Regions from separate parts of the Flexivirga sp. B27 genome, predicted to be linked through region 2. Evidence: riboswitches for the same ligand, from Rfam matches in the RefSeq annotation. Region 2 holds a riboswitch; the other holds the start of a gene.
The links. Region 2 has a riboswitch for cobalamin ahead of metE (5-methyltetrahydropteroyltriglutamate--homocysteine S-methyltransferase). Riboswitches for the same ligand answer to the same signal wherever they lie in the genome.
Positions count from the first base shown of each region.

Region 1: linked by a shared signal. The riboswitch ahead of ACSZL9_RS13445 (hypothetical protein) and the one ahead of metE (5-methyltetrahydropteroyltriglutamate--homocysteine S-methyltransferase) in region 2 are both predicted to bind cobalamin.

Region 1 is NZ_JBPYUM010000003.1:233,386-247,930, forward strand. It holds gene ACSZL9_RS13405 (glycerol-3-phosphate dehydrogenase/oxidase) at 1-709, opposite strand, end outside; gene glpK (glycerol kinase GlpK) at 842-2,359, opposite strand; gene ACSZL9_RS13415 (MIP/aquaporin family protein) at 2,407-3,366, opposite strand; gene ACSZL9_RS13420 (IclR family transcriptional regulator) at 3,543-4,304, shown strand; gene glpK (glycerol kinase GlpK) at 4,347-5,846, shown strand; gene ACSZL9_RS13430 (hypothetical protein) at 5,959-6,870, opposite strand; gene ACSZL9_RS13435 (RNA polymerase sigma factor) at 6,857-7,372, opposite strand; gene ACSZL9_RS13440 (nucleoside/nucleotide kinase family protein) at 7,662-8,300, opposite strand; cobalamin riboswitch at 8,384-8,521, shown strand; gene ACSZL9_RS13445 (hypothetical protein) at 8,601-9,641, shown strand; gene ACSZL9_RS13450 (energy-coupling factor transporter transmembrane component T) at 9,638-10,771, shown strand; gene ACSZL9_RS13455 (ABC transporter ATP-binding protein) at 10,768-12,363, shown strand; gene ACSZL9_RS13460 (ECF transporter S component) at 12,360-13,226, shown strand; gene ACSZL9_RS13465 (aldo/keto reductase) at 13,322-14,161, opposite strand; gene ACSZL9_RS13470 (serine hydrolase domain-containing protein) at 14,172-14,545, opposite strand, start outside.
Region 2 is NZ_JBPYUM010000002.1:200,951-215,495, forward strand. It holds gene metE (5-methyltetrahydropteroyltriglutamate--homocysteine S-methyltransferase) at 1-2,179, opposite strand, end outside; cobalamin riboswitch at 2,232-2,440, opposite strand; gene ACSZL9_RS09795 (ArsR/SmtB family transcription factor) at 2,439-3,095, opposite strand; gene ACSZL9_RS09800 (MFS transporter) at 3,202-4,512, shown strand; gene ACSZL9_RS09805 (MBL fold metallo-hydrolase) at 4,516-5,325, opposite strand; gene ACSZL9_RS09810 (MFS transporter) at 5,634-6,914, shown strand; gene ACSZL9_RS09815 (Maf family protein) at 6,957-7,586, opposite strand; gene ACSZL9_RS09820 (hypothetical protein) at 7,598-8,239, opposite strand; gene ACSZL9_RS09825 (hypothetical protein) at 8,236-8,799, opposite strand; gene ACSZL9_RS09830 (sensor histidine kinase) at 8,939-10,078, shown strand; gene ACSZL9_RS09835 (response regulator transcription factor) at 10,071-10,718, shown strand; gene ACSZL9_RS09840 (cation:proton antiporter domain-containing protein) at 10,732-12,618, opposite strand; gene ACSZL9_RS09845 (DUF885 domain-containing protein) at 12,646-14,334, opposite strand; gene ACSZL9_RS09850 (MOSC domain-containing protein) at 14,364-14,545, shown strand, end outside.

The sequences.
Region 1 (14,545 bases), on a different contig from region 2:
CGGTGGCGTTGACGACGACCTTGGCGCGGACGGTGATCCGCTCGTCGGTCTCGACGTCGCGGACCACGGCCCCGACGACCCGGTCCGCCTCCTTGACGATCTCGACGACCTCGGTCGACGTGCGAAGGACCGCGCCGTAGTGAGCGGCGGTGCGCGCGACCGTCATCGTGTGCCGGGCGTCGTCGGCCTGCGCGTCGTAGTAACGCACCGCGCCGACCAGTGCGTCTGATTTCAGGCTCGGGAAGAGCTTGAGCGCACCACCACGGGTGAGGTGCTTCTGGCGCGGCACCGAGCGAGCGCCGCCCATCTGGTCGTACATCGCCAAACCCGTTGCGACATAAGGGCGTTCCCATCCGCGGTGTGACAATGGATAGAGGAACGACACCGGGTGCACCAGGTGTGGGGCGATCGTCGTCAGCATGAGCTCGCGCTCCCGCAGCGCTTCTGCGACGAGGCCGAAGTTCATCTGCTCGAGATAGCGCAGCCCGCCGTGGAAGAGTTTGCTGCTGCGTGACGACGTGCCGCTGGCGAAGTCACGCGACTCGACCAGCGCGGTGCGCAGCCCGCGGGTTGCCGCATCCAGGGCAGCACCGGCGCCCGTGACCCCACCGCCGATGACGAGCACGTCGAACTCGCGCTCTTGCAAGTCTTTCCAGGCTTGTTCGCGTTCCTCCGGTCCGAGCCGGGCGCTGTTGGGCTGCATCACCATGAAAATTCCTCCTGGCTTCCGGGCGTCTGACCGCCGGTGTTGTCCACCTTAGGTATGTGCTGGTCTGGCTTGTCGGGGGTGTGGTGGTTGAGCCTGTCGAGGCCGGGTGGCCTCGACAGGCTCAACCTCCTGCTACTCGACGTCGACCCAGTCGAGCGTGCGCTGCACGGCCTTCTGCCAGCCGGCATACCCGGTGGAGCGCTGCTCGGCGTCCCACTCCGGCGACCAGCGCTGGTCCTCGTTCCAGTTCTGTCGCAACTCGTCGGTGTTGTTCCAGAAGCCGGTCGCCAGACCCGCCGCGTATGCCGCACCCAGCGCCGTGGTCTCCGCGACGACCGGTCGGGAGACCGGCACGCCGAGGATGTCGGCCTGCAACTGCATGCACAGGCTGTTGGCGGTGACGCCGCCGTCGACCTTGAGCACGTCGAGCTTGACGCCGGAGTCCTTCTCCATCGCGTCGGCGACGTCCTTGCTCTGGTAGCAAATGGATTCGAGCGTCGCCCGGGCGAGATGCGCGTTGGTGTTGAAGCGCGACATACCGACGATCGCGCCGCGTGCGTCCGAGCGCCAGTAGGGGGCGAAGAGCCCGGAGAACGCCGGAACGAAATACATCCCGCCGGTGTCCTTCACCTGCCGGGCGAGCTGCTCGGTCTCGGCGGCGCCGGAGATGATGCCGAGCTGGTCACGCAGCCACTGGACCGCGCTGCCGGTCACCGCGATGGAGCCCTCCAGCGCATAGACCGGCTTGTTGTCGCCGAACTTGTACGCCGGTGTGGTGAGCAGTCCGCTCTTGCTGCGGACGATCTCCTCACCGGTGTTCATCAGCAGGAAGTTGCCGGTGCCGTAGGTGTTCTTCGCCTCGCCGGGGGAGAAGCACACCTGGCCGACGGTGGCTGCCTGCTGGTCGCCGAGGTCGCCGCAGAGCGGGACCTCGCCGCCGATCGGGCCGCTGCGCAGCGTCATACCGTAGTAATTCGGGTCGGAGCTGGGCCGGATCTCCGGCAGCATCGAGCGTGGTATGTCGAAGAACGACAGCAACTCGTCGTCCCAGTCCAGCGTCTCCAGGTCCATCAACATGGTGCGGCTGGCGTTGGTCACGTCGGTGACGTGCACACCGCCGTCGGTGCCACCGGTGAGGTTCCACAGCACCCAGCAGTCGGTGTTGCCGAAGATGGCGTCACCGGCCTCGGCCGCCTGCCGGAGCCCGTCGACGTTCTCCAACATCCACTTGATCTTGCCGCCGGAGAAATAGGTCGCCGGCGGGATGCCGGCCTTCTGCCGAATGACGTCACCCTTGCCCTCGCGTTCGAGTGCAGAGGCGATCTTGTCGGTGCGGGTGTCCTGCCACACAATCGCGTTGTAGTAGGGGCGGCCGGTCTTCTTGTTCCAGACGACCGTCGTCTCTCGCTGGTTGGTGATGCCGATCGAATCCAGGTCGGATGCCTGCAGATTGGCGTTGGCCAGAGCCGCGCCCATGACGGTGCGGGTCCGGTCGATGATCTCCAGCGGGCTGTGCTCCACCCAGCCGGCCTCCGGCATGATCTGCTCGTGCTCGAGCTGCCGCTTGGCGATCTCGTTGCCGCCATGATCGAAGATCATGAAGCGGGTGCTCGTCGTGCCCTGGTCCAGGGCCCCTACGAAGTCGGGCATGGTGCCTCCTGAGAATTGTTGCTGATGTTCATTGTCGGGTGGGACGACTACTCGGCGTCGTCGATCGGTGGCACCTGCTCCGGCGCTTCCTCTGGTGCACCGAGCGCTTCGCGTGCTGCCAGCGCCTTCCCGATGAACAGGTCGTAGACCACGATGCCGATCACTCCACCGATCAGTGGGCCAACTATGGGCACCCACATGTAGCCGGTGAAGCCGCCCGGCCCGTGCAATGTGCCGGGTAGTGCCAACTCACCGAATCCGGCGAAGTAGGCCAGGACACGCGGGCCGAGGTCACGCGCGGGGTTGATCGCATAACCGGCGTTCGCTCCGAAGCTCATGCCGATCGCGGCGACGGAGAAGCCGATGATCAGCGGCCCGAGGTTTGCCTTGACGATGGTGTTCTTCGCGTCGACCACGGCGGCGATGCACAGCAGGAGCAGTGCTGTGCCGATGATCTGGTCGAGCAGCGGACCCCACATCGACCCGTTGAAGGCAGGTGACGGGAAGGTCGCGAAGATCGAGAACGTCGCGTTCGTGTGGCCGCTGACCAACTCGGCTCCGCCCTTGGCCGCCGCCTTGTCGTAGGCGTTGATGGAGTCGTGATAGTTCCACCAGACCAGCGCGGCTCCGACGAAGGCGCCGACGAGTTGAGCGCCCCAGTAGGGCGCGACCTTGCGCCAGGGGAACTTGCGACGTACGGCGAACGCGAGGGTGACGGCTGGGTTGAGGTGCGCGCCGGTGACGCCACCTGCGATGTAGACGCCGAAGCAGACCGCGAAGGCCCAGCCCCACGTGATCAGCAACCAGTCGCCGGAGGCGAGGAAGATGGTCGTGGCGTTCTCGGCTCGACCGGAGCCGGGGAGGGCGGCGACCGCCATGGCGACGACGCCGTCACCGAAGAGGATCAGGACGCAGGTGCCGAGGAACTCGGCTGCGCACTCACCCCACAGGCCGCCCATCTGTTTGAGTCCCCACCCGCGCTTCAGCGGTTCGGTCACGGCGCTCATCGCGTCACCTCGGCGGGTGGGTGGAAACCTGGTCGTCTCATGATGGGCCTGCCTTTCGATGATGTGAGGAGAGTCACAAATCGCTTGCGCAGCATCAACGTAGGTCGGGCCGGAGAGGCAGGGTTGCTCGTCGTTCGACATTGTCGAACCAGCTGTCCGGTCCTACGCTCGTGGGTATGCCGGGCAGCGTGCAATCGGTCGAGCGGGCGGCGGCGATCCTGCGCTTGCTTCGGGTCGGTCACGGGCGTGCCCTGGGGGACCTGTCCGACGCGCTGGGGCTTCACAAGAGCACCGTTCACGGCCTCCTGCGGACTCTCGTCGAGGTCGGATTCGTCGAGCAGGACACCGTCACGGGCGTATATCTGCTGACGCCCGAGACGTTCGAAGAACGCCCAAAACCCATGGATATCAACGAAATGCGCTCGCGAGCGACAAACTGGGTGGACGGCTTGGCAGCGCGCACCCGGCTGGCGACGCGGCTGGTGGTCCTACCCGACGCACCGGCGGCACGGATCGTCACCGGGCTGATCGCACACCACGTCTTCAGCGCGTCGAACGCGCCACAACGGGTCGAGATCGGCGACGTCGTCGACCTCGAGTCCGCGGCGGAGGGCAAGGTGCTGCTGGCACTCAGTCCGATCGGTGGACAGGTCCTCGACGGGCTGCAAAAACGCGGCGGGGCGGCGGGCGACGATAAATTCCGGGACGAGATCACCCGCGCCCGCCGCCACGGTTTCGCGATCTGCACCCGCTCCGACAGCTCCGGCGTGGCGGTGCCGGTGCGCAGCCACGGCGGAGTCGTTGTCGCGGCCCTCGGGGTGCGCGGCACGATCGAGCAGGTGCTCACCCCCGCACGCCGGGCGCGGCAGGACATTCTCCGCACGCTGGACGAGGCCGCTCGCGGCACCAGCCACGCACTGATGGCCAGGCGCTGGTAGTCACCCCACGAAGTTCTGCGCCAGTTTCGAGGAGGTACACAGATGAGCGCGAAGTATGTCGTGAGCATCGACCAGGGCACGACCTCGACGCGGGCCATGGTCTTCGACCAGCACGGGCGCCTCGCCGGCATGGGGCAGCGCGAGCACCGGCAGATCTTCCCGCAGCCCGGCTGGGTCGAGCACGACGCGGCGGAGATCTGGCACAACACCCGCCGCGTCATACCGGAGGCGCTCGCGGACCTGGGCATATCGGTCGCGGACGTGGCCGCTGTGGGTGTGGCCAACCAGCGCGAGACCTTCGTGCTGTGGGAGAGGGTCACCGGCCGCCCGGTGTGTCCGGCGATCGTCTGGCAGGACACCCGCACCCGTGCGTCCGCCGAGCAACTGCTGGCCGATCCCGGAGCGGGCTTCTTCCGCGAACGCGCCGGCATCCCGCCCGCCTCCTACTTCACCGCGGTGCGCCTGGCGTGGTTGATGAAGGACCGGCCGGACCTGCGGGAGCGTGCCCGACGTGGCGACCTGTTGGTGGGCACCATGGAGACCTGGCTGATCTGGAACCTGACCGGAGGGGTGGACGGCGGCATACACGTCACGGATGTGACCAACGCCAGCCGTACGTTGTTGATGAATCTCGAGAGACTCCAGTGGGATTCGGAGTTGCTCGACTTCTTCGACATTCCCGAGTCGATCCTGCCGCGCATCGTGCCGTCGTCGAGCGTCATAGGTATGGCGACCGGTGCGCTCGCCGGCGTCCCGGTCGCTGCAGCGGTCGGTGACCAGCAGGGCGCGCTCTTCGGTCAGACATGCTTCGAGGCCGGCGAGGCCAAGTGCACCTATGGCACCGGTGCCTTCCTGCTGATGAACACGGGCGACGAGATCGTCAGCTCGACACACGGGATGTTGCCGACCGTCGCGTATCAGCTCGGCGACGGCTCGAAGGCCTACGCGCTGGAAGGCTCGATCGCCGTGGCCGGCGGCCTCGTGCAGTGGGTCCGTGACGGGCTCGGGCTGATTGACACCGCGCCGGCGATCGAGACGCTTGCCCGGACCGTCGACGACAGCGGGGGCTGCGTCGTCGTGCCGGCGTTCACCGGGCTCTTCTCGCCCTACTGGTCCTCGAACGCGCGCGGTGTGATCGCGGGGCTCACCAGCTTCGTCACGGCCGGACACCTGGCACGGGCGGTGCTCGAGTCGTGTGCCTGGCAGACCAGTGATGTGGTGGAGGCAATGACCGCCGACAGCGGAGTTCCGTTGAAATCATTGCGTGTTGACGGCGGTATGACGGCCAACCACCTGATGATGCAGATGGTCGCAGACGTGCTCGACGTGTCGGTCGTGCGTCCGACGATGAGTGAGACCGTCAGCCTGGGTGCGGCATACCTCGCCGGCCTGGCGGTCGACTACTGGTCCGACATCCGCGTGCTCCGCCGCAACTGGCACCGTGCCGGTCAATGGGATCCGCAGATGTCACCTGAGATGCGCGAAATGCAGCGTGGCGCTTGGCGATCCGGCATCAAGCGTGCATTGCAGGACAACGCCTGACCGCTCGAGCGACAGGTCGGCCACCTCGCCGCCGAGTGACGGCGAGATCGCCGACTGACGGCGCCATACAACCGTCACTCGGCGAGGAAGCCGTCACTGGCGAAAATGGGTGTTACCAGGTGACGGTGAAGCTGCCCTTGTCGGTGATCGCACTGACCGTGTAGCCGGTGTGGGGGAAGCTCCAGCCGCCCCCGCTGCGGACCCAGCCCTGACCTGGCAGCGTCTGCTGCCAATAGGCCTCGATGTCGGTCGGCAGGTCGGTGATCCGGACGGTCAGGCTGTTGCCGCTCTCGGCCGTGCGCTCCCACTTGGTGCCGGACGGCATCGAGAGCTCCCGCAGCGAGCCGCCGGACGGGTCGCGCAGCGGGACGGCCCCGACATACTCCTGGTCGCCGAGCGGGCTGGCCTGCGGCAGACCGGCAGGCAACATCGGAGGCTGCCGCGCGGTGAGCGTCATCGACTCACTCGACGCGCGGCTCGGCGGACTGCTCGAAGCGGTCGGGCCGGTCGCGCCGGACATCGCACTGCTGCTCGGCGCGGTCGAGCCGGTGGCGCTGGACGGCGCCGTGGACGGCCCGGTGGCCGCACTCGACTGCGGCAGGGATGGCTGCGCGCCGCTCTGCTGGTTGGGGCGCATTGTCTTGCCGGTCGCGGTCTGCGGCGCAGACGTCGGTGACGTGGACGACGACGTGGCCGGGCTGTTGCCGGATGCGGTTGCCGGCGACGACGTCGTGCTGGCCGGCGGCAGCCCGTCGATGATCTCCGGGTGCCCACTGTCCTGTAGGCCGACGAAGGTGATGCCGACGATCGCAGCAGCGGCCGCGGCGGCACCGACGCCCGCGAACCAGCGGGTCGCCCGGTGACCGCGACGCTGCTCACTCAGTGCCGCAACCACCTCCTCCTCGCGCTCGCGGTCCAGGTCCGCGTCGGAGATCTGCAGGGCCTTCGCGCTGAACGCCTCCCGCAGGCGACGCTCGAGATCGGTCGTGTCGGTCTTGTCGTCATCGTGATCAGACGGATGCATCGTTGTCGCCTCCCTGCATGATCGTGCCCAGAGTCGCCATCGCACGACTCGCCTGTGACTTCACGGTCCCCTTGCTGATGCCGAGCGCCTCGGCGATCTCCGCCTCGGACATGTCCGACCAGTAGCGCAGCACGAGCACCTCACGCTGCCGTGGCGGCAGCTGGTCGACCGCCCGCAGCACCTCCTGATGCTCCTCGGAGAGCAGCACATCGGTGTCCGCCGGTGGTGCGATCTCCGGCTCGGCGACCTTCAGGTGCGCGCGCACGGTGCGCCGCCTGCGCAGCATCGAGCGGGACTGGTTGACCACGGCCCGACGCAAGTAACCGACAGCAGCGCGTGAGTCGCGCAGCGCCGCACGGTTGCGGTGCATCCCGAGGAAGGCGTCCTGCACCACGTCCTCGGCGCTGGCCATGTCGTCCACGAGCAGCCGCGCGAGCCGCACCATCTGCAGATGGTGCGTTCGATAGAGCTCGGCCAGGTCGACCGTGTCGTCGTCCGTCATCGCTTCATGGGCAGCGGTCGACCCGGAGTCATGGATCGGACCTCCCAAGCGATACGGCCTCTCGGCATACACGGCAGGTGCAGTGAGTGTCACGGCACGTCAACCCCTCGCCCAGACCCTAACCAGTCATCGCTCGATGAGGGAACGCCTCGTCGCGGTGAGCCGAGGCCCGGCTGCCGCTCGTCGACATACGCGTTGCGCCTCATGGTGGGAAGACGCATCACGGGCGCGAAGGTTGCCTCGCGGGCCGCGGCAGACGGCATTCGCCCGCGTGGGATCGGTCACATGCTCACGGCAGCAGGAGTATGGCGCCGGCGCGGTGCCGGGTGGAGCGCACCAACTCGGCGTTGCGCTCGTCGGTGCCCAGTGCCCGCTCCGCGGCCTCGGCCCGGCTGCGGCCGTATCGACGGTGCCGCTGGATCAGCCGGTCCTGGCGTAGCGGGTCGGGGGTGTCGACATACCAGACGGAGTCCAGCAGTCCGGGCAGTTCGCGCCACGGGGACTCGTCCAGCAACAGGTAGTTGCCCTCGGTGAGCACGACCTGCGTGTCCGGCGCGACGGCGATGGAGCCCGCGATCGGCTCCTCCAGCGACCGGTCGAACGCCGGCGCCCACACGGTCCGGTCGTGATCGCGCCGAATGCGCTGCAGCAGCGTGAGATAACCGTCGGCGTCGAAGGTGTGCGGCGCGCCCTTGACCGGCCCGAGACCGCGTTCGTCGAGCACGGCCTGGGCGAGGTGGAACCCGTCCATCGGCACCACAACGGTCCGCAGGCCGCGCTCGCGGCATCCGCGCTCCAACAGGTCGGCCGCGGTGGACTTGCCGGTGGCCGGCGGGCCGGTCAGGCCGACGACGACTCGGTCATGCGTGGCGGACAGGTCCACGAGGGTGCGCAGTGCTGCGTCGAGGTCGAGAGAGGGCTGGGTCACTCGCGAGACTCTGCGGCATACGGGCGCACTGCACAAGTTGACTGCACAAGCCGCAGCGAGTGTCCGGAGGCACCCTCGGACGCTGCTAATCTCGTGGGTGGCGTCCGTCGAGGGCGTCCAGGTGCGAGCAGGGGAAGCCGGTGCAAATCCGGCGCTGTCCCGCAGCCGTGAGTGACCAACGGGTCACGAGTCGGAATACCTGCGCCACCCGTCAACCGGATCGACTGTCGTGGACTGCAGTCGCGGGCGAGATCGTGTCGCACGCGTGGAAGTCCTGACACGAAAGGACCCACACCCGTCATGCCCAGCCGCTCGGTGCGCACCGCCGCCGCTCTCGCGCTCGCCACATCGGCGACCACCTTCGCGTATGTCGGATCGGCCGCGCCCGCACACGCGGAGGCCTACAACGGCTACTGCAAGACCAGCTCCGGGGTCACCGTCGTGGTCGACTTCCGCGGGCTCGGCGGTGGCGTGGCGATCCGGTGCTCGCCGGTCGGGAGCGGAGCGAGCGGCCTGGATGCGCTGCAGGCGGCCGGGATCCCGGTGGAAGGCACCAGGGACGTCGGCCTGTCGGTGGCGTGCCGGATCTACGGCAAGCCGACTGCGACGCAGGAGCTGCCGGGCGGTTACCACGAGTCGTGCGCGCGGATGCCTCCGACCAAGGCCTTCTGGAGCTATTGGCAGGCCCCCAACGGCGGGTCGTGGAGCTTCAGCCAGAAGGGCCTGTCGACCAGCCAGGTCATCCCGGGCGGGTTCGAGGGCTGGTCGTTCAGCGAGGGCTCCACGGTCGCGCCGGGCAAGGCACCGACGCGACCGTCCGAGCCGACGTCGCCGCCCGCGACCACCACCACGCAGCCGCCGCGTCATACGACCACGACCGCGCCGAAGCACGACCCGGCACCGGGCACCAGCACCAGCACCGCCGGAGACGCGGGCGGTGGCTCCGAGGCGAAGTCGACCGCGTCCGGCAAGGCTGCCGAGAGCAAGGCGGCCAAGTCCGCGGCAGCGAAGGGCAAGGCCGGCAAGAGCAAGGCCGCCGCCTCGAAGGCCGCGGCCAAGTCGAAGGCTGCGAAGAGCAAGAAGGCGAAGGCCTCGCACTCCTCGAGCAGCTCATCGAGCAAGTCGGCCAGCTCGTCCGCCGGCGCCGCCACGGGCGCCTCATCGGGCGCAGGCACCAACGCAGCCGGCGGCCCGGTCGCCAACAGCGACGACCTGATCAAGGACTCCAAGAAGGACTCCTCGGGCATCAACGCGACGACCGTGGTCGGCGGCGGAGTCCTCGGCGCGCTGGCCATCGGCGGTGGCGTGGTCGCGATCATCCGCAAGCGCAACCTGGGGTGAGCCGGCTACCCACTTCTGTGCACCCCGTCGCCTGGTGGCTCTGGGCGATCGGGCTGGCTGTTGCGGCGTCCTTCACCACCAACCCGCTGCTGCTGTTGCTGCTGGTCGGTGTCGCATGTTTCGTCGTGGTGCTCCGGCGCGGCAACGCACCGTGGGCGCGGTCGCTGCGCGTCTATCTGCTGCTCGGGGCGTTCGTGGTGCTGATCCGCGTGGCGTTCCGGTGTTTCCTCGGCGCGGCCGGTGGCGGACCGGTGGTGCTCGACCTGCCGGAGATCCCGTTGCCGGACTGGGCGGCCGGGATCACCTTGCTGGGGCCGGTGCACCTGTCCGACATCCTCGACGGCCTGTATGACGGACTGCGTCTCGCGACCATGATCATCTGCATCGGTGCGGCCAACTCGCTGGCCAACCCGAAGCGGCTGCTGAAGGTCGTGCCGATCGCGCTCTACGACATCGGCACGGTGGTCGTCGTCGCGGTGTCGGTCTTCCCGCAGATCGCCGACAGCCTGCGCCGGGTGCGGCGGGCACAACGGCTGCGGTCGGACAGCGACGGCGGCAAGTGGCATCTGGTCCGTCGGATCATGATCCCGGTGCTCGCCGACGCACTGGACCGGTCGCTGCACCTCGCGGCGGCGATGGACTCGCGCGGATACGGGCGTCGCGGGGCGACGCCGGAGCGCAGCCGGCGGGTGCTCGGTGTGCTGACCGTCGTCGGGCTGATCGCCCTGTGCATCGGGATCTTCGGTGTGCTGGACGAGCACTCGCCGGCGATCTTCCGCTGGCCGGCCTTCGTGGTCGGTGTCGCGCTGGCCGCTGCAGGACTGGCGTTCTCCTCCCGGGAGCGCACCGTCACGCGGTATCGACCTGATCCTTTCGACCTGATAGCTGCGGCCGTCGCGGTGAGTGGTCTGCTGTCGGGTGCGTTGATGATCGCAGCGACGAAATACGCTCCGGCACACCTGAACCCGTCGACGACACCCGCGGTCTGGCCCGTGGTGGACCTGTTGCCACTGGTCGCCGCGGTGGTCGGGCTGGTCGCTGCGGTGGTGTCGCCGCCCAGCGTCATACCGGATGGGTCGGGTGGGCCGGATGGGATCGAGTCGAAGCAGACCGAGGAGGTGGCGGCATGATCGAGCTGCGCAAGGTGTCCGTGCAGTATGACGAGGCGACTGCCCCCGAGCTGGCAGACGTCGACCTGCACATCGACGAGGGGGAGCTGGCGCTGGTCGTCGGCCGCACCGGCGTCGGCAAGTCCACGCTGCTCGGGACGATCAACGGGCTCGTGCCGCACTTCACCGGCGGCAGGTTGTCCGGGCACGTCACCGTCGCGGGCCTGGACACCAGGGATCACCCGCCGCGGGAGATGGCCGACGTGGTCGGCCGGGTTGGTCAGGACCCTGTCGCCGGCTTCGTCGCAGACACCGTCGAGGACGAAATCGCCTATGGAATGGAGCAATTGGGCGTGTCTCCGGCGATCATGCGGAAGCGCGTGGAGGAGACCCTGGATCTGCTCGGCATCGCGGAGCTGCGCCGTCGCGCGCTGATGACGCTGTCGGGCGGGCAGCAGCAGCGCGTCGCGATCGCCGCCGCACTGGTCACTGCGCCCAAAGTGTTGGTGCTCGACGAGCCGACCTCCGCGCTGGACCCCGGCTCGGCCGAGGAGGTGCTCGCGGCCATCACGCGTCTCGTGCACGACCTCGGCACGACAGTCGTCATGGCTGAGCACCGGCTGGAAAGAGCTGTGCAGTATGCCGATTCGGTGGTCGCTCTGACCGCCGGCGGGCTCGTGCGCAACGGTGATCCCGCGACGATGATGATCGACGCGCCGGTGGCCCCGCCGGTGGTGGAGCTGGGCCGGCTGTGCTCCTGGTCGCCGCTGCCGTTGTCGGTCCGAGACGCGCGCCGTGCGGCGCGTCCGTTGCGCGGCCGGCTGCCCGATCCCACGCCGCGCACCCGACCGGCGGGCGAGGTCGCGCTGCAGGCGAAGGGCGTCACCGTCCGGTATGCCGAGCGGATCGCCGTCCGGGAGGTCGACCTGGAGCTGCACGCCGGCACCGTCACCGCCCTGATGGGACGCAACGGATCCGGCAAGTCGTCGCTGATGTGGGCGCTGCAGGGCAGTGGCCGGCGCAGTGCCGGCTCGGTGCTGATCGACGGGGTCGAAACGGCGTCGAAGAGCGGCAAGCGGCGCGCCGACGACGGTCCGGCGCCGGTCGCGCTCGTCCCGCAGACTCCTGGCGACCTGCTCTATCTGGAGACCGTGGGTGAGGAGTGCGCGACCGCCGGCCCGGGTGCCCGGCAGCTCCTCGACGAGCTCGCGCCGGGCATCGCCGACGACCACAATCCGCGCGATCTGTCCGAGGGGCAACGACTTTCGCTGGTGCTCGCTATACAGCTGGCGGGGCGGCCGCGAGTGCTGTTGCTGGACGAGCCGACCCGCGGGCTGGACTACACGGCCAAGATGCTGCTGGCCGACCAATTGGACTCGCTGGCCCGCGACGGGCGAGCGGTGCTGGTGACCACACACGACGTGGAGTTCGTCGCGCGCCTGGCCGACCGGGTGGTCGTGCTGGCCGAGGGGGAGATCATCGCGGACGGACCGACCGCTGACGTCGTCGCCGCGTCGCCGATCTTCGCGCCCCAGGTCGCGAAAGTCCTGGCGCCGCAGGAGTTCCTGACGGTGGACGACGTGGCTGCTGTGCTGCCAGAGGGCACGTCGTGAAACAGGTCACCGATCCGGCAACGCCCCGAGGCGACGGTGACGGTCAGGGAGACTTCGTCGCGGCGCTGAGTCGGCGCGCGGTCCCGATCCGGTCCCGGTCCGCCCTGGTGCTGGTCCTGATCAGCATCGCCGGCCTGGCGATGTTCTGCTGGCCGCTGTTGACCCAGCACAGCGGGACCGACGCTGCTCACGTGACCGACGCCCCGATCATCTTTGCGATCACGCTGCCGCTGCTGGTCTTCGTCGTGCTCGCCGAATTCGCAGACGGGGGAATGGATTCCAAGGCCCTGGCGCTGTTGGGCGTGCTGTCGGCGGTCGATGCCGCGCTGCGACCGACCGGTGGCGGCACCGGTGGCGTCGAGACAGTCTTCTTCCTGCTCATCCTGGCCGGACGCGTCTTCGGACCGGGCTTCGGTTTCGTGCTCGGGTGCACCTCGCTCTTCGCGTCCGCACTGATCACTGCCGGCGTCGGGCCCTGGCTGCCCTTCCAGATGCTCTGCTCGGCGTGGATCGGGATGGGCGCCGGGCTGCTGCCGCGGCGCGTGCGCGGCACCCGTGAGGTGGTGATGCTGATCGGCTACGGCATCGTCGCGGCATACCTCTTCGGGTTGCTGATGAACCTCTACAGCTGGCCGTTCCTCGCCGGGACGGACATCTCCGGACACGCGAATCTCGCGTATGTTCCGGGCGATTCGCTGCTGGAGAACTTGCACCGCTTCGGCATCTACACCCTCGTCACGTCGACGGGCGGCTGGGACACCGGCCGCGCGATCACCAACGCCCTGGCCATCGCCCTGCTGGGCCGACCGGTGCTCGTCGTGCTGCGCCGCGCCGCACGGCGCGCGTCATACGACCCGCACTGAGAGTGGCCCCCCGCGGAGAACTTCGCGGGGTGCGGATTCGGGGTCCCCGCGAAGTATCGGGGGAGCGAAGCGGAGGAGAACTTCGTGGGGTGAACTTACATCTCCTCGTGGGTGTTGGGGTCGCCGCCGAAGAGTCGTCCGTCCGGGCGGCCGAGGCCGGTGATGGCGTTCATCTCCGCCTCGGACAGCTCGAAACCGAAGATGTCGATGTTGGACCGCTGCCGCCCCGGCGTGGCCGATTTCGGCAACGGCAGGCTGCCGAGCTGGTGATGCCACCGCAGGATGACCTGGGCCGGTGTCACGTCGTGGGCGCGCGCCGCGTCGGCGACCGGCGGCTCGTCGAAGGGCGCCTGCCGCTTGCCCATGGGGCTCCACGCCTCGGTCTGAATGCCCAGCTCCGCGTTGACCTTGCGCATCTCGTCCTGCGGGAAGTAGGGGTGCAGCTCGATCTGATTGACCGCCGGAGTCACGCCGGTCGCGTCGATGATGCGATCCAGTTGTGCAGCAGTGAAGTTGGAGACACCGATGGTTGTCACCAGGCCCTCCTGCTGCGCGGTGACCAGCGCCTTCCACGCTTCGACGTACTTGTCGACGCTGGGGTTCGGCCAGTGGATGAGATGGACGTCGATGCGGTCGAGCTGCAGTGTCTCCAGCGAGGTCCGGATCGACTCCAGCGCTTCGTCATACCCGTGGTGGCGCCCGGGGATCTTGGTCTGGATCTGCACCTCGTCGCGCGGGATGCCCGACCGGCGCAACGCATCACCGACCTCGGCTTCGTTCTCGTAATTGACTGCGCTGTCGAGCAATCGGTATCCCGCGGTGAGCGCGCTCTCGATCGCCGCGGTGCCGTCGTCGTCCCTGAGCGGGTAAGTGCCGAAACCGATTGCGGGCAGGGTCGTGCCGTCATTCAGGGTGTATGTCGGAAGGCTGCTCATCGAGCCAACGTTACGCGGGGCCGCCCGTCGCGCCATCGCCAGCGGTGTTGTCGCCTGTGTTGTCGCTGAAGTCGCCGGTGCCGCTCGCCAGGTCGAGGAAGGCGGCACGCGCCACGTCGGAGGGGAAAGCACCCGACGTGCCCTCCGGCGTGGTGTTGGTGAGCGCCACCACGACCGTGCGGGTGGCCGGGTCGATGGCCCAGGAGTGCCCGTAGGCACCGCCCCAGTGCACTGCGTCCAGCGGCAGGCCGTAGAGCGGGCTGGTGTCCGGAGAGGTCACCGCCCAGCCACGCGCGAAGGAGTCGCGCACCGCCGGAGTCAGCTGCCGCCCGATCCGCGCGGCATACATCTCGGTGACCGTGGAGGAGTGCAGGATCGGGGCGC
Region 2 (14,545 bases):
CCCACACCTGCCGGATGTCCAACGCGTGCACCGCCTTCTCCAGCAACGCGCGAATCTCGTCGCTGGACGGCACCCGCGGGGAGTGGATGTCATAGACGCCCGGGCCGACACCCTTGGCGTAGCCGGACTGCTGCAGGTCGTCCGCCAGCGACATACCCGATCGGGTCGCCTCGAGGCTGATCACGTCGGCGTCGAGATCGTCGATCGCGGCGAAGATGTCGCCGAAATCGGCGTAGCACATGTGAGTGTGCACCTGCGTGGTGTCGGCGACGGAACTCGTTGCCAGCCGGAAGGATTCGGTCGCCCAGTCCAGGTATGCCGGACGATCGGCGCTCCGCAGCGGCAGCGTTTCGCGCAGCGCGGGCTCATCGACCTGGATGACGCGACACCCGGCAGCCTCGAGGTCCGACACCTCGTCGCGCAGCGCGAGCGCGACCTGCTGGGCCGTGTCGCCCAGGGGCTGGTCATCACGCACGAAGGACCACGCGAGCATGGTGACCGGGCCGGTCAGCATCCCCTTGACGGGTCGCTGCGTCAGTGACTGGGCGTATTGCCACCACCGCACGGTCATCGGCTCCGGGCGGGAGACGTCGCCGAAGATGATCGGCGGCCGGACGCAGCGGGTGCCGTAGGACTGCACCCAGCCGTGGCTGGTCGCCAGGTAGCCGTCGAGCTGCTCGGCGAAATACTGCACCATGTCGTTGCGCTCGGGCTCGCCGTGCACCAGGACGTCCAGGCCGAGCTCCTCCTGCAGCTCGATCACCGCGGCGATCTCGCCCTGCATCGCCGACTCGTATGCCGCCCGGTCGATCTCGCCCTTGCGCAGTGCGGCCCGCGCCTTGCGCACGGCGTCGGTCTGCGGGAACGACCCGATGGTGGTCGTCGGCAGCACGGGCAGGCCGAGCGCTTCGTGCTGCTGCGGACGCCGCTGCTCGAAAGCCGCCGCGCGGTGGGCGTCGGCTTCGGTGACTCCGGCCATCCCTGCGCGGACGGCGGCGTCGTGGGTGCGTGCCGAGTTGCGTCGCGAGGCGATCGCGTCACGTGCGCGCTCCAGTGCGGGTGTCGCAGCAGCTTCGTCGTCCAATGCCGTTGCCAGCGTGTGGAGTTCGAGCACCTTCTCCCGAGCGAAGGCGAGCCAGCTGCGCACCTCGTCGTCGACGGCGGTCTCCTTGGACGCGTCGAGCGGGACGTGTAGCAGGGAGCAGGAGCTCCCGACGACGAGGTCGTCGACCCGGGCGGCCAGTCGGCGCAGCGTGGCGAGGCGCTCGTCGAGGTCGGCAGCCCAGACGTTGCGGCCGTCGATCACTCCCGCGACCAGGCGCTTGCCGGCGAGGCCGTGCTCCAGGATCGCGGTGACGTTGTCGGCGACGGTGCAGTCGATCGCGACGCCGTCGACGGGCGCGTCGGCGAGGACTTCGAAGGCGTCCTGCAATGCCGCAAAATAGCTGGCGATCAACAGTTTCGGGCGGTCGGTGGCCGAGCCGAGCCGCTGCAGCGCCGCGCGGGCAGCGTCCAACACGGCGGCCGGCTGGTCGAGCACGAGCGCCGGCTCGTCGAGCTGCACCCACTCGGCACCGGCTTCGCGCAGCTGGGCCAGGATCTCGACATACACCTCCAGCAGTGGCTCGAGCAGCGACAGCCGGTCGAAGTCGGCGGGCGCGTCGGCAGCGGGTTTGGCCAACAACAGGAAGGTGAGCGGTCCGACGAGCACCGGGCGTGCGGTGTGGCCGGCAGCTGTTGCCTCGTTGAAGTGCTCGATCTGCCGCGAGGCGTCGGCGGTGAAGGTCGTAGTGGGGGAGAGTTCCGGCACCAGGTAGTGGTAGTTGGTGTCGAACCACTTGGTCATCTCCAGCGGCGCGACCTGGTCGTTGCCCCGGGCCATGGCGAAGTAGATGTCCAGCTCGCCCGTGGCTGCGTCGCGGTAGCGCTGCGGGACGGCACCGACCATGATCGCCGTGTCGAGCACGTGGTCGTAGTAGGAGAAGTCGCCCGTGGGGACTTCGCGGATGCCGTTGTCGGACAGCTGTTTCCACGCGTCAGCGCGTAGGCCGGCTGCGACCTCGTGCAGTTGGTCCGCGCTGGATCGCCCGGCCCAGTAGGCCTCGATGGCCCGCTTCAACACGCGCTTCGGTCCTTGCCGCGGCCAGCCGAGGACAGTGGCGGTGGTGCTGTTGGTCATGTCGAACTCCTCCGTGACCCGCCCGAGAGGTCATCGATCGGCCGAACCCGGGTCCGGGCTCGGGCGACCGGCAGGTCTTCGGACTCGTGAGCACGCCTGGGCGCCTACTGTCCGTCGCTTCCCGACCGGTTGGCCAGTGCGTATGACGGAGGTCGTTCTCACATACCGCTGCGGGGCAGTCCCGGAGTCGCACCGGGTTCCCTCTTACGACGAACTGCCCTGGGGTGCAGGGCGGTTCGAACCTGTCGCATGAACGAGCCTACTCGCGGTCGGCCGCCTCCTTCGGGGAGGTTCGAGGCTCGGACTCCTCCGACGTGAGCACCTCGTCGACCGGAGCGCCGAACATCATCGTGTAGTAGGTATGGCGCTCGACGTCATCGCCGGATTGCGAGAGGTGCCGAGAGCGGTCCATCCACCGCATCATGAATTGCCACTGCTCCTCGAGGAATTCGTCGACCTCCTCACGGCTCAGGTGCAGGCCGAAGTCGTTCACCCAACTACGCGCGCTGTCGTCCGGCGCGTCGATCCGGCTGAACGCCAATGACACCAGGGCGTGCGCCGAGCCCTCCGTCACTTGCTCGAAGACGCCTACCGCTTGCGGTCCGCCCGGTAGCTTCCGTAATTCGTCGAGATTCACGATGAACCCCTGGGCGGACGGGGTCCGCCACCACCGCTCGCGGCCGTCCGTGCCGCGTTCGGTGTCCTCGACGACAAGTCCGTAACGGGCCAGTTGACGTAGGTGGAAACTCACCGAATTGGCAGGTTCGCCAAGGGCTTTGGCGAGATCGACGGCGCGACATGAACCGCGCGTGGCGAGCTCGCTGATCAGGCGCATCCGCATCGGGTGCGCCAGTGCCTTCAGGGCGCGAGGGTCTGCGATGCGTTTGGGGTCGCCTCGGTCGTCCTGCGTGCTCACGACACCACTGTGCCGGACGGGGCGAGTGGTTCGCAAAGGGACATGCGCAAAAATAAATGCGCAAATAATCTTGCGTAATATTCACGACGGGTGCAGGCTGTCCGTCATGACAACACCCGGGGAGACCAGGCCTGAGCAAACGCCGACGGACGTGAAGCGTCCGGCGCTGTGGCGCAATCGCGACTTCGAGCTGCTGATGGTCGGCAACACGCTCAACGGGATCGGCTCCCGGATGAGCGGTTTGGCGTTCCCGCTGCTTGCACTGTGGCTGACCGGCAATGCGGCGCTCGCGGGGCTCGTCGGGGGAGCCGTGGTCGCCGGGTTGGTCGTTGCCGGGGTGCCCGCCGGAGCCTTCGTCGACCGCTGGAACCGGCGGGCGACGATGGTCTGGTCGGCCCTGGCGGCGGCTGCCACCTACGCGACCGTCGTGCTGGCGTATGCCGCCGATGCGCTGACGATCACCCAGCTGGTGATCGCCGGCGTGGTGGTCGGCGCAGCGGAGGCATTCTTCACCCCTGCGGACACACTGGCGACGAAAACCGTTGTGCCGACTGAGGATCTGAGCACCGCGATGTCTGCGATGCAGGGGCGACAGGGTGTCACCGGCCTGGTCGGCCCGCCCCTGGGCGGGCTGCTCTTCTCGATCTCCCGGTCGCTGCCCGTGCTGGCCGACGTCGCGTCATACCTCATCTCAGCGGCCGCGGCGCTGCTGGTCCGCACGCCGTTGCCGGCGCCGCCGCCGGAGGGCGACACGCACGAGCCCCCGTTGCAGGCAATGCGATCCGGCCTGAGGTTCGTATGGCGCCATGAGGTGCTCCGCCCGGTGATGGTGATAGCGACCCTGATCAACTTCGCGGGGAGCGGCTTCATGTTGGTGCTGATCGTCGTCCTGCAGCAGCGCGGCGTCCGTCCGGCGGGCATCGGGCTGGCCGAGACGGCGATCGCGGTCGCGACGATCGCGGGCGCGGTTGCCGCAGGGGCGATCCTCAAGAAGGTGGCGGCCGGTCGCGTCCTGATGGGTGGCGCTGTCCTGCTCGGCGCCTGCCTGGTGACCTGCGCCTTCGTGCACAGCTATCCGGTGGTGCTCGCGCTGCTGGTCGTCGGGTTCCTGCTCACTCCTGCCCTCAACGCCGGTTTCATGACCTACGTCATGCTGATCACGCCGGAGACGATGCAGGGCAGGGTCCAAAGCGCGCTGATGACCTGTGTCCTGGCCATGTCGCCGCTGGCACCTGCCGTGGGTGGCTTGCTCGTGGAGTGGTGGGGCGGCGAGCCCGCGATGGTCTGCCTCGGAGCGCTGCTGCTTGTCGTGGCCTCGCTGATCGTGCTGGTCGGACCGCTTCGCCGGATGCCGCTGCTCGCTGACGTTGAGCCGGTGGGTCCGAAACCCGGTGCCACCGACCCGGCCATCGCCTGACCATCAGGTCAGCTGGTCGAAGTCACCTCGCACCCACCCGATGTGCCGCTGTGCAGAGCGCTGCACCGCAGCTGCTGCATCCGACGCCACGGCGACACCGAAGTTGTTCCACAGCTCATCGAAGGCCAGTGGCTTCACGCGTGCAGCGATCCGCTGGACAACGTTGCCGGACAACGGGATCCGGTTGGGGTAGCTTCGCATGAAGCTCACCGAGCGATGGTCCGGGTTGGACATGATGGTGTCGCCACTGAGCAGCGTGCCGCGGCCATCGGCGCCATGCTCCCAGTGCGCGACCGCACTTCCCGGGAAGTGGCCGCCGATCCGGTGCAGGGTCAGCCCTTCAGTCAGCTGCAGCTCGTCGTCCCACTCGCTGATCGCCGGGCCGCGACGTCCGAGCCACTCTGCGTCCGCGGCATTGACGTGGACCGGCGCGTCGTCGAAGGCCGCCGACCACTCGAGCTGCACGCCGAACATGTGCGGATGACTCGCCGCGATCCACCGGATGCCACCACGGCCGGCCACGGCCGCGACCGCTTCGTCGTCGATGAAACCCGGTGGGTCCCAGAGCAGGTTGCCGTCCGGCGTCTGCACCAGGAGCGCGGTCTGTCCGATGCCGACGTCGGTCCGCAGCCCGGTCAGGCCGGGGCGGAGGTCGAGCACCTCGACGCGGTGCCCGTCCGCAGCGAGCTGCTTCAGGCTGGTCCAGATCTGGCCGCCCTCGGGGAGGTACTGCCGCTCGTCGGCGCAGATCGGGCAGTCCCGACCCTCGGCCGCATCGTCATACTCCACCGCACAGGTGGCACACGTGATCATGTCCACCATCCTGCTGCCTCAAGCGAGCTCGAGGTCAACCAACCGACCGACCCGGCGTCCTCCGGCTCCCCACGCCGGGCCACCCTTCCGGCTCCTCACTGGCGGAAATCTGGTTCCGGGCGTGTTCGGGGCGGCGACAAGATGACCGTGCAGAGCTGTCTCCGAGCAGGACGTTAGTCTCCGACCTAGGGGAAGGAACTCGTGATCGCCCGACTCTGCGAACGACTTGCGACTGACGTCGCGACCTGACCAAACCCTTACCTTTCGGTGGCACCACCGCGGGATCCGGGATGGCAGGGTGGTGAAGCGTGACAGTGGACGAAAGGGGGCGCGCGACGGTGGGAGCCGACGACGCGGAGCGAGCCGCGTTGCCACCGCTGCGACACAACCGCGACTACGCCAGGTTGATCTTCGGCGGAGCGGTGTCGAGTCTCGGCAGCCGGATGAGCAGCATCGCGTTCCCGCTGATCACGCTCGCAGCCACCGGCAGCCCGTTCGCCGTCGGTCTGGTGGCCGGCACAGCCACGATGGCGCTGGTCGTCATCGGCATACCCGCCGGAGCGCTCGTCGATCGCTGGGACCGTCGCCGGACGATGATCACTGCCGCCGCACTCGGCGGTGTCGCCTACCTGTCCGTGGCGCTGGCGGCCTTCGCCGACCACATCACCGTCCCGCACCTCATGCTCGCGGCTGCGTGCGGAGGTGTTGCCAACAGTTTCTACGGACCGGCCGAGCAGGTCGCCGTGCGCAACGTGGTGCGCAAGGACGACATCCCTCGAGCAGCGGTCAACAACCAGGTGCGCTCGGCCGCTGCCGGACTTGCCGGGCCACCCCTCGGTGGCTTCCTCTTCGGCATCACCCGTGGCCTGCCGATGGTCGCGGACGCGATCAGCTACGCGGTCGCCATCGTGTGTGCCTTCCGCGTGCGCACGCCGATGCCGGGCAAGGCACGCGATGACCGCGAAGCGCTGTGGCCGTCGATCCGCACCGGGCTGTCGTTCCTCTTCGGCCACGAGCTGCTGCGCACCATCACCCTGCTCTCGACGCTGCTCAACTTCGCCGGCACCGGCCTCGTGGTGTCGGTGACGATCACCATGCAGCAGCGCGGCACCGCGCCCGCCTGGATCGGTGCGGTGTCGAGCGCGATGGCGGTGTCGATGCTCATCGCGTCACTGCTGTCCGCACGCATCCTGGAGCACCTGAGCGTCGGCGTGCTGATGTTGCTGACGCCGCTGATCGGCGCCGTCGCTTTCACCGGTATGGCGTTCGCCCACGCCCCGCTCGTGCTCATGGCGCTGATGGCGTGCGGGACCTTCCTGCTCGCGCCGTGCAACGCCGCCGTCGTGTCGGTGCTGACCTCACGCACGCCCGAGGACCGGCTCGGCCGGGTGATGAGCGCCGACAACGTGCTGTCGCTAGTGCTGACGGCGCTCGCGCCCGCGACGATGGGTTTCCTGATCGGTGCCGCCGGGGGTGAGACCGCGATGGTCACCTTCGCGGTGCTGCTCGTGGTGTCGGGCGTGCTCGTGCTGCCCTTCCCCCGCCTGATGCGTATGTCGGCCGTCGAGGACTCCGTCGAAACGGCCTGACGACCGGGCGGATTGGTCAAGAACCGGCCGGGCCGGACGGTGTCAGTCGCGCAGTTGGTCGAACCGCACATCGACCTCGGCGAGCATCTCGCGCAGCACCGGCAGGCTGAGGCCGACCACGTTGTGGTGGTCGCCCTCGATGCGCCGGACGAACGGTCCACCCAAGCCGTCGATCGTGAACGCACCGGCGACGTGCAGTGGCTCGCCCGTGGCGACATACGCCTCGATCTCCTCGTCGGTCACGTCGGCGAAGTGGACCACGGTGGAGGCGACGACCCCGAAGGTCGCGCCGGTGGACTCCTCACGGCCGTCGACCAGCCAGTGCCCGGTGTGCAAGGTGCCGGAGCGGCCACGCATCCGCTGCCAGCGGGCGATCGCATCTGCCGCGTCGGCCGGCTTGCCCAACGTGGAGTCCTCGAACTCCAGCACCGAGTCGCAACCCAGCACGAGTGCGTCGGCGTCGGTCGCCGAAGCGACCGCCTCGCACTTCGCCCGGGCGAGCAGCAGCGCGACATCGTCGGCGGCGAGCGTCGCGCCCAGCCCCGCCTCGGCGTCGTTGATGACCGCCGGCTCGTCGACCTCGGAGACGATCACCTCCGGCTCGACACCGGCGGACCGCAGGGTCGCGAGGCGGGCGGGGGAAGCAGAGGCGAGCACGAGGTCGACAGTCACGATCCGCAAGCCTAATTCTTCGCCGCGACAAATGGGGTGTTGCCGTCGGATTCGGTTGTCGGTGCTTGTGTTTGGGGCCTGCGGCGCCGGTAGTAGTGGACGGTCAGCGCACCCAGCAGCGGTCCCCAGGCGACCAACGGGAGGTAGGACACCGCGAACGCAACGGTCTGCCAACCGTGCGTGACCATGCCCGTCGTGTCGTTGCTCGCGCCGCCCACGGTGCGGCCCAGGACGAGGTCCATGAACATGGCGTAGGGGAAGACCAACAGCAGGGTCGACCCGATGGCCGCAGGTATGACGGCACCCATGATCGGCACCCGCCGGCCGCGCAGCCGCGGGACCCAGCGCGGGAACACCTCACCCCAGCGGCATACGAGCCCGAATGCCAGGAACGCCAAACCCTCACTGATCACGCTCAACCCGATGACGTAGACCGTCGTCCAACTGTCGGGGATCAGTTGAGGCCCCTGACCGGTGTGCCGGCCCTCGGTCTCGGCTTCGAGAACCGGCACGTCGAAGACCATCCCCGCGATGCGCCAGATGCACGACGGCAGCACCGCGAGGTGGACGAGGTATGCCGAGACGATTGCCCACTGTGGCACGTTCGCTGCGGTGGGGCCGTGCAGGCGGTCCGGAAGCGTGCGGGTGCTCATGCGAGGCTCCGGCGCCGGTAGTAGCGGACGGTCAGCAGGCCGAGCAGCGGCCCCCAGGCGACTAGGGGGAAGTAGGCGACTCCTGCCAGGACGGTCTGCCACGCATGGACATACATCTGAGTGCCGTTCCCGTCGGTCTCGGTGCCGAGGCCGCCGGTGACGATGTGGATGCACAACGCAACGCCGTAGATGAGCAGGATCAGCGTGCCGATGGCCGCGGGGACGACCGCGGCGCTGATCGGCACCCGCCGGCCGCGAAGTCCCGGGATCCACCCGGGGAAGACCTCGCCCCAGCGGCATACGAGCCCGAAGGCCAGGAACGCGAAAGCCTCGGTCACCAGACTCAGCACGATGACGTAGAGGGGACCCCAACTGTCGGGGAGACTTCCCCCGCCCGGACTGCGCTCGGCGAGCGGCACGTTGAAGGTGAACCCGAGGATCCGCCAGATGCACGACGGCAGCACCGCGAGATGGATGGCGTATGCCGCACCGATCGCCCACCGTGGCACGTTGGCGGCAGTTGGGCCGTGCAGACGGGACATGAAAGGTGTTGCGGTCATTGGATTTCCGGCTCCTCGGTGATGGGATGACGGCTCCACTCTCGGTGTCCCGGCCGGGCCGTCGCTTCGCGCGGAAGGGGTAACCAGCTACCACTGCGGAGGGATATCTCAGCGCTGCGTTTCTGCAAGGATCGACAGCATGCGGCGGATCCTGGACACCTCGGTGTGGTTGCGAGCGGTCTTCGTGCTGCTCGGATCCGGGTTGGTGCTGTCGCTCGCCTTGCTGGACGTGACTCTCGTCGTGCTGCTGCTGGAGTCCGATGCCCTGCCCGGGTGGTTCGCCGTCGTGCTCGCCGTCGTGCTCGTCGTGGTCCCCATCGTCGGGATCGGTGTGGTTCCTGGCGTGCGCTCCGTGGAGGCTGCGGCGGCGGAATCGCTGTTGGGAGTGCACTTTTCGAGCGGCACGCCGGGTCCGGCGGTCGGCCGGCCGCAGCGGTCGCGCACGCTCGCGTGGTTCGCGCTGCACCTGCTCGCCGGACTCGTTCCGGTCCTGCTCGTCCTGCTCGCGTTCTATGCGTCGAGCCCGCTTTGGACACCCGTGGTCCTTCTCGTCGCGGTCGGTGCGCTGCCGGTCCTGGGGCGAGGACTCGCCGCGCTTGCCCCGGCGCTGCTCGGCCCCTCGCAGGCCGAGCGCATCGAGCTGCTCGAGCAGGACGTGCACCGGGCGGTCGAACGCAATCGGCTCGCCCGGGAGATCCATGACAGCGTCGGTCACGCTCTGTCGCTGGTGACGGTCCAGGCAGCCGCGGCAAGCAAGGTCATCGACCGTGATCCCGCCTTCGCGGCATCCGCGCTGACCGCGATCGAGGAGGCTGCCAGGTCGGCGACCGCGGACCTGGATCACGCGCTCGGCCTGCTGCGCGAGGACCGCGTCGTGACGACGGCACCTGCGCCGGACCTCACCGCGGTCGATGCGCTGCTCGTGGCAACACGCGCGGCGGGACTCGAGGTGCGCGCCGACGTGTGTGACCTGGCGGCGGTGCGTCCGGAGGTGGTCAGTGTGGAGGCATACCGGATCGTGCAGGAAGGACTCACCAACGCGATGCGCTATGCCGATCCGCGGACCGCCGCACTCGACATACGGGCGGAGGGGCACGAGTTGCGGGTCGTCGTCAGCAACCCGACCACCGGCCGCGCTCACGGTCGGCAGGGTCGAGGTTTGCGCGGCATCGAGGAGCGCGCGACGGCGCTCGGCGGCAGCATGAGAGCAGGTCGGCACGACGGGACGTGGCAGCTGTCGGTGCAGCTGCCGTTGGCGACAGGGGAGAGGCATGGATGAGATCAGGGTCGTCCTCGTCGACGACGAGCCGCTGGTGCGCAGCGGACTCGCCGCGATCGTCGACAGCGAGCCCGACCTGACGGTCGTCGGCCAGTGCGGCGACGGCTCGGAGGCGGTGCCGCTGGTGCGCCGGTTGCGACCGGACGTGGTGCTGATGGACGTGCGGATGCCCGGAGTCGACGGGATTCGGGCGACCCGGCTGCTGACGCAACTGGACGGCGGCGGTCCGGCGGTGCTGGTCGTGACGACCTTCGAGAACGACGACTACGTGTATGACGCCCTCCGGGCCGGGGCACGCGGGTTCCTGCTGAAACGGGCCCGCGCGGAGGACTTCGTGTCCGCCATACGCACGGTGCAGCGCAGTGACTCGCTGCTCTTCCCGGAGGCGGTGCGCGGGCTGGTGGCAGCTCGCGGGCGCCGGCCGGACGGCACCGCCCTGCAGGAGCGGCTCAGCGAGCGGGAGCAGGAGATCCTGCGGCTGATCGCGAGCGGGAGCTCCAACGCCGAGATCGCCTCGGAGCTCTATCTGAGCATCGAGACAGTCAAGACGCACGTGCGCAATCTGCGCGCCAAGCTCGGCGCCCGCGACCGGGTGCAGGCCGTGATCATCGCGTACGAAAGCGGATTCGTGGAGATGTGAGTGCGGCGGAGGCTCAGCCGAGGACGTCGTCCACGAAGCACCAGCGCCAGCCTTCGCCGGGCTCGAAGGACCGCATCACCGGGTGGCCGGTCTCCTCGTGGTGCTTGCTGGCGTGCTTGCCGACCGAGGAGTCGCAGCACCCGACGTGCCCGCAGGCGAGACACAGGCGCAGGTGCACCCAGACGCTGCCGTCCTGCAAGCACTCCTCGCAGCCGTCCGGTGTGAGCGGGTCGGTGGCGAAGGGCGCGTCCGCCAGGTGCTCGCACCCGAACTGGCGTTGCTCGGGGGTGAGCAGCATGCGCTCGGTCAGGCTGCGGTCGTAGTCCTGAACGCGGGCGATCATGGACTCCTCCAGGTCCAGGGAGCCCATCACGGCCTGCAACACCTCGTGATCCATGACGCCCTTGTCGCGCAGCTTGAGCACCTTCGTGCGCTCGGCATCCAGCATTGCCGAGCGGAGGCGACGGTAGGCGTCCGAAGGCGTTTCGGTGCCCTCGTCACTGTGCCCGAGACGCTCCCAGGCGAGGTTCGCCCGGCGCGCTCCCTGGTGCTGCAGGACGGTGATGACCTGCTCGGGCACTTCGAACTCGCTGTCGTCGAGCTCTTCTTCCAGCCGGCGGTTGCCGGCGTTGACCGCCGCCTGGGTGAGTTGTGCGGTCTGCAGGGCGTCCTCGCGCGGATCGGGGCCGTGCAGGTCGAGTCGACGGGAGACATAACCGAGCGTGAATCCTTGCAGCACAAGGGTTCCCACGGTCACGAAGAGCGCGATGAAGATCATCGCGGCGCGTTCGGGGGTGTCCGCCGGCAGCAGTGACGCTGCAGCCAGGGTGACCACGCCGCGCATCCCGGCCCAGGAGGCGATGGCGACCTCGCGCCCTGTCATCGCCGTGCTCGACCACCCCATGCGACGACTGATGGCCTCCGAGCCGAGCAACCAGATCGGTCGCAGCACCATGACCGTCACGAGCACGAGCAGTGCGATGCCGACGGTGCGGCCGAGTCCACTGCCGGAGTTGCGCACACCATCGACGATGGTCCGGGTCTGCAGGCCGATCAGCAGGAAGACCATGTTCTCCAGCAGGAAGGTCATCGACGCCCAGTTCAGCTGCTCGGAGACCCTCGACTGGGCGGTCTGGATCCGCGGCGCCTCGTGGCTGGTGGCCACACCGCACACGACGGCCGCGATCACGCCGGAGGCGTGTGCCTCCTCGGCCGGCAGGTAGGCGATCCACGGGCTGAGGAAACTCAGCGCGACCACTGTGACGGTGTCGGTGACGTGTCGCCATACCCACGACACCAGCAGGTAGGCGACGAAGCCGATGGCGACGCCGCCGGCGGACGCCCAGAAAAAGTCTCGACCGGCGGTGAAAACCGTTGTCGCGCCTGCGCCTCCGGCGATGAGTCCCTTCGCGGTGTTGACCGTGACCAGTGCTGTCGCGTCGTTGAAGAGTGACTCACCCTCGAGCACCGACACCACGCGGCGGGGCAGCCCGATGCGCCGCGCGACCGCCGTCGCAGCGACCGCGTCCGGCGGCGCGACAACGGCACCGAGGGCGACGGCCGCCGCGAACGGCACGTCGAGCAGCCGCCACGCCACCAGCGCGACACCGAACGCGGTGAACAACACCAGCAGCACCGACATCTGCAGGATCTGCCGACGCTCGCGGCTGAGGTCGATCAGCGAGGTGTTGGACGCCGCGGCGAACAGCAGCGGCGGGAGGAACCCGAGCAGGATGATCTCGGGGTCCACCTCGAACGGGTAGGGCATGAACGGCAGGAACGACGTCACCGCACCGACCGCGACCAGCAACAGCGGCGCGGACAGCCCCACCCGGCGAGCGAGTGCAGCGATGGCGACGACCGCGGCGGTCAGCAGGAAGAGCGGCAGCGCGATATGCACCCTGTCATCTTTCCAGGTGCGTGGCCCTTACAGCGTGCCCAACACCGCGCCGCGCAGCGTGTCGAGGCCGACCGAGCCGATGTCGAGCGCCCGACGGTGGAACGCCTTGAGATCGAAGGCGTCGCCTTCCCGCTCGCGCATCTCGTCGCGCAGCTGCAGCCAGATCCGCTCGCCGACCTTGTATGACGGGGCCTGGCCGGGCCAGCCGAGGTAGCGGTCCAGCTCGAACCGCAGGAAGCCTTCGCCCATGTCGCAGTGGGCATTGAGGAACTTCCAGGCCTTGTCGTAGGTCCAGGCACCGCCGCCGACCTCGGCCGGAGCTTCGAAGCCGCAGTGCACGCCGAGGTCGACCACGACGCGGGCAGCACGCAGCGACTGCCCGTCGAGCATGCCGAGCTTGTTGCCCGGGTCCTGCAGGTAGCCCAGGTCGTCCATCAGGCGTTCGGCATACAGCGCCCACCCCTCGCCGTGCCCGGAGCACCAGACGTCCAGGCGGCGCCAGGTGTTCAACAGCCCGGACCGGAAGATCGTCTGGCCGTTCTGCAGGTGATGCCCCGGCACACCTTCGTGGTAGACGGTGGTCAGCTCACGCCAGGTGCTGAAGGTGTCCTCACCCTTGGGCACCGACCACCACATGCGGCCCGGACGGGAGAAGTCCTCGCTCGGCGGGGTGTAGTAGATGCCGCCGGATTGCGTTGGGGCGATGCAGCATTCGATGGTGCGCGCCGGCTCGGGTATGTCGAAATGACTGGCGCCGAGGTTAGCGACCGCCTCGTCCGCCTTGCCCTGCATCCAGCGCTGCAGCTCGTCGGTGCCGTGCAGCGTGTAGTCGGGGTCGGTGTCCAGTGCGGCCATCGCCTCCTTGACCGTGGCGCCCGGCTTGATCTGCTCGGCGATCTGCTGCATCTGCTCGGTGATGCGGGCGAGCTCCTGCTGGCCCCAGGCGTAGGTCTCCTCCAGGTCGACCGCTGAGCCCAGGAAATAGCGTGAGTGCAGGCCGTAGGCGTCCCGGCCGCATCCGTCGGCCTCGGGCGCCAGCGGCAGGATCTGTGCGCGCAGGCGCTCGCCGGCCTTGGCATAGGCGGCCGCTGCGGTGTCGACCGCGTCGGCGATCTGCGGGTGCTGGGACTTCAGCTCGGCGAAGTAGCCGTCGGCGGCTGTGTGGTCCTCCGTCTGCTTGATGCAGGCCTCGACCTGGCGGCGTGCGCTGACGACGCCGTGCTCCGTGGCGGTGTGCAGCGACTCGAACCACTGGTCCAGGGCGGTCGGCACGGCCGTCATACGCCGTCCGATCGTGTCGATCTGGTCGGGCGTGTCGGTCGGCATCAGGTCGAAGACGTCGCGAATGTCCTGCAACGGCGAGGCGATGACGTTCAGCGCGCCGTGCTGCAGGTGCGCGTCGTACATCTCGGCGTCGAGGCCGAGGCGCTCGCGCATCGCGTCGATCGTCACCTTGTCGACGTCGTCCTCGGGGGTCGCCTGCTCGAGCGCGGCGAGCGTCTCGCGGGTCAGGGCGTTGGCGGCGGCGAGGCCGGCAGGGGAGAAGTCGTCGAGCTCGTCCTGTCGCTCGCCGGAGCCGATATAGGTGCCCAGCATGGGGGAGAGCCGGAGGGACTTGTCGTGGAAGTCCTCCGCGATCGCGTCGACGGGGGTGGGTTTGCGTGCGAGATCGTCTGTCACATCGTGCACGCTAGTCGCGGTGAGACCGCATTGCATCGCGTTTGTGTGCGGCCGACAATGGCGTCGTGGTTTGCGACGAGAGCTGGGTGGGCAGCGGCGAAACGGGCACCGGACTCGTGCTGTCGACGAACACCGGTCGGGCACAACCCAATCCGGCCAACCACGGCATGACGGGCATCCATAAGCGCGCCGTGCCGCAGATCGCGGTGCGCGATCCCGGGCCGAAGGTCGCGGACGGCATCGGCAG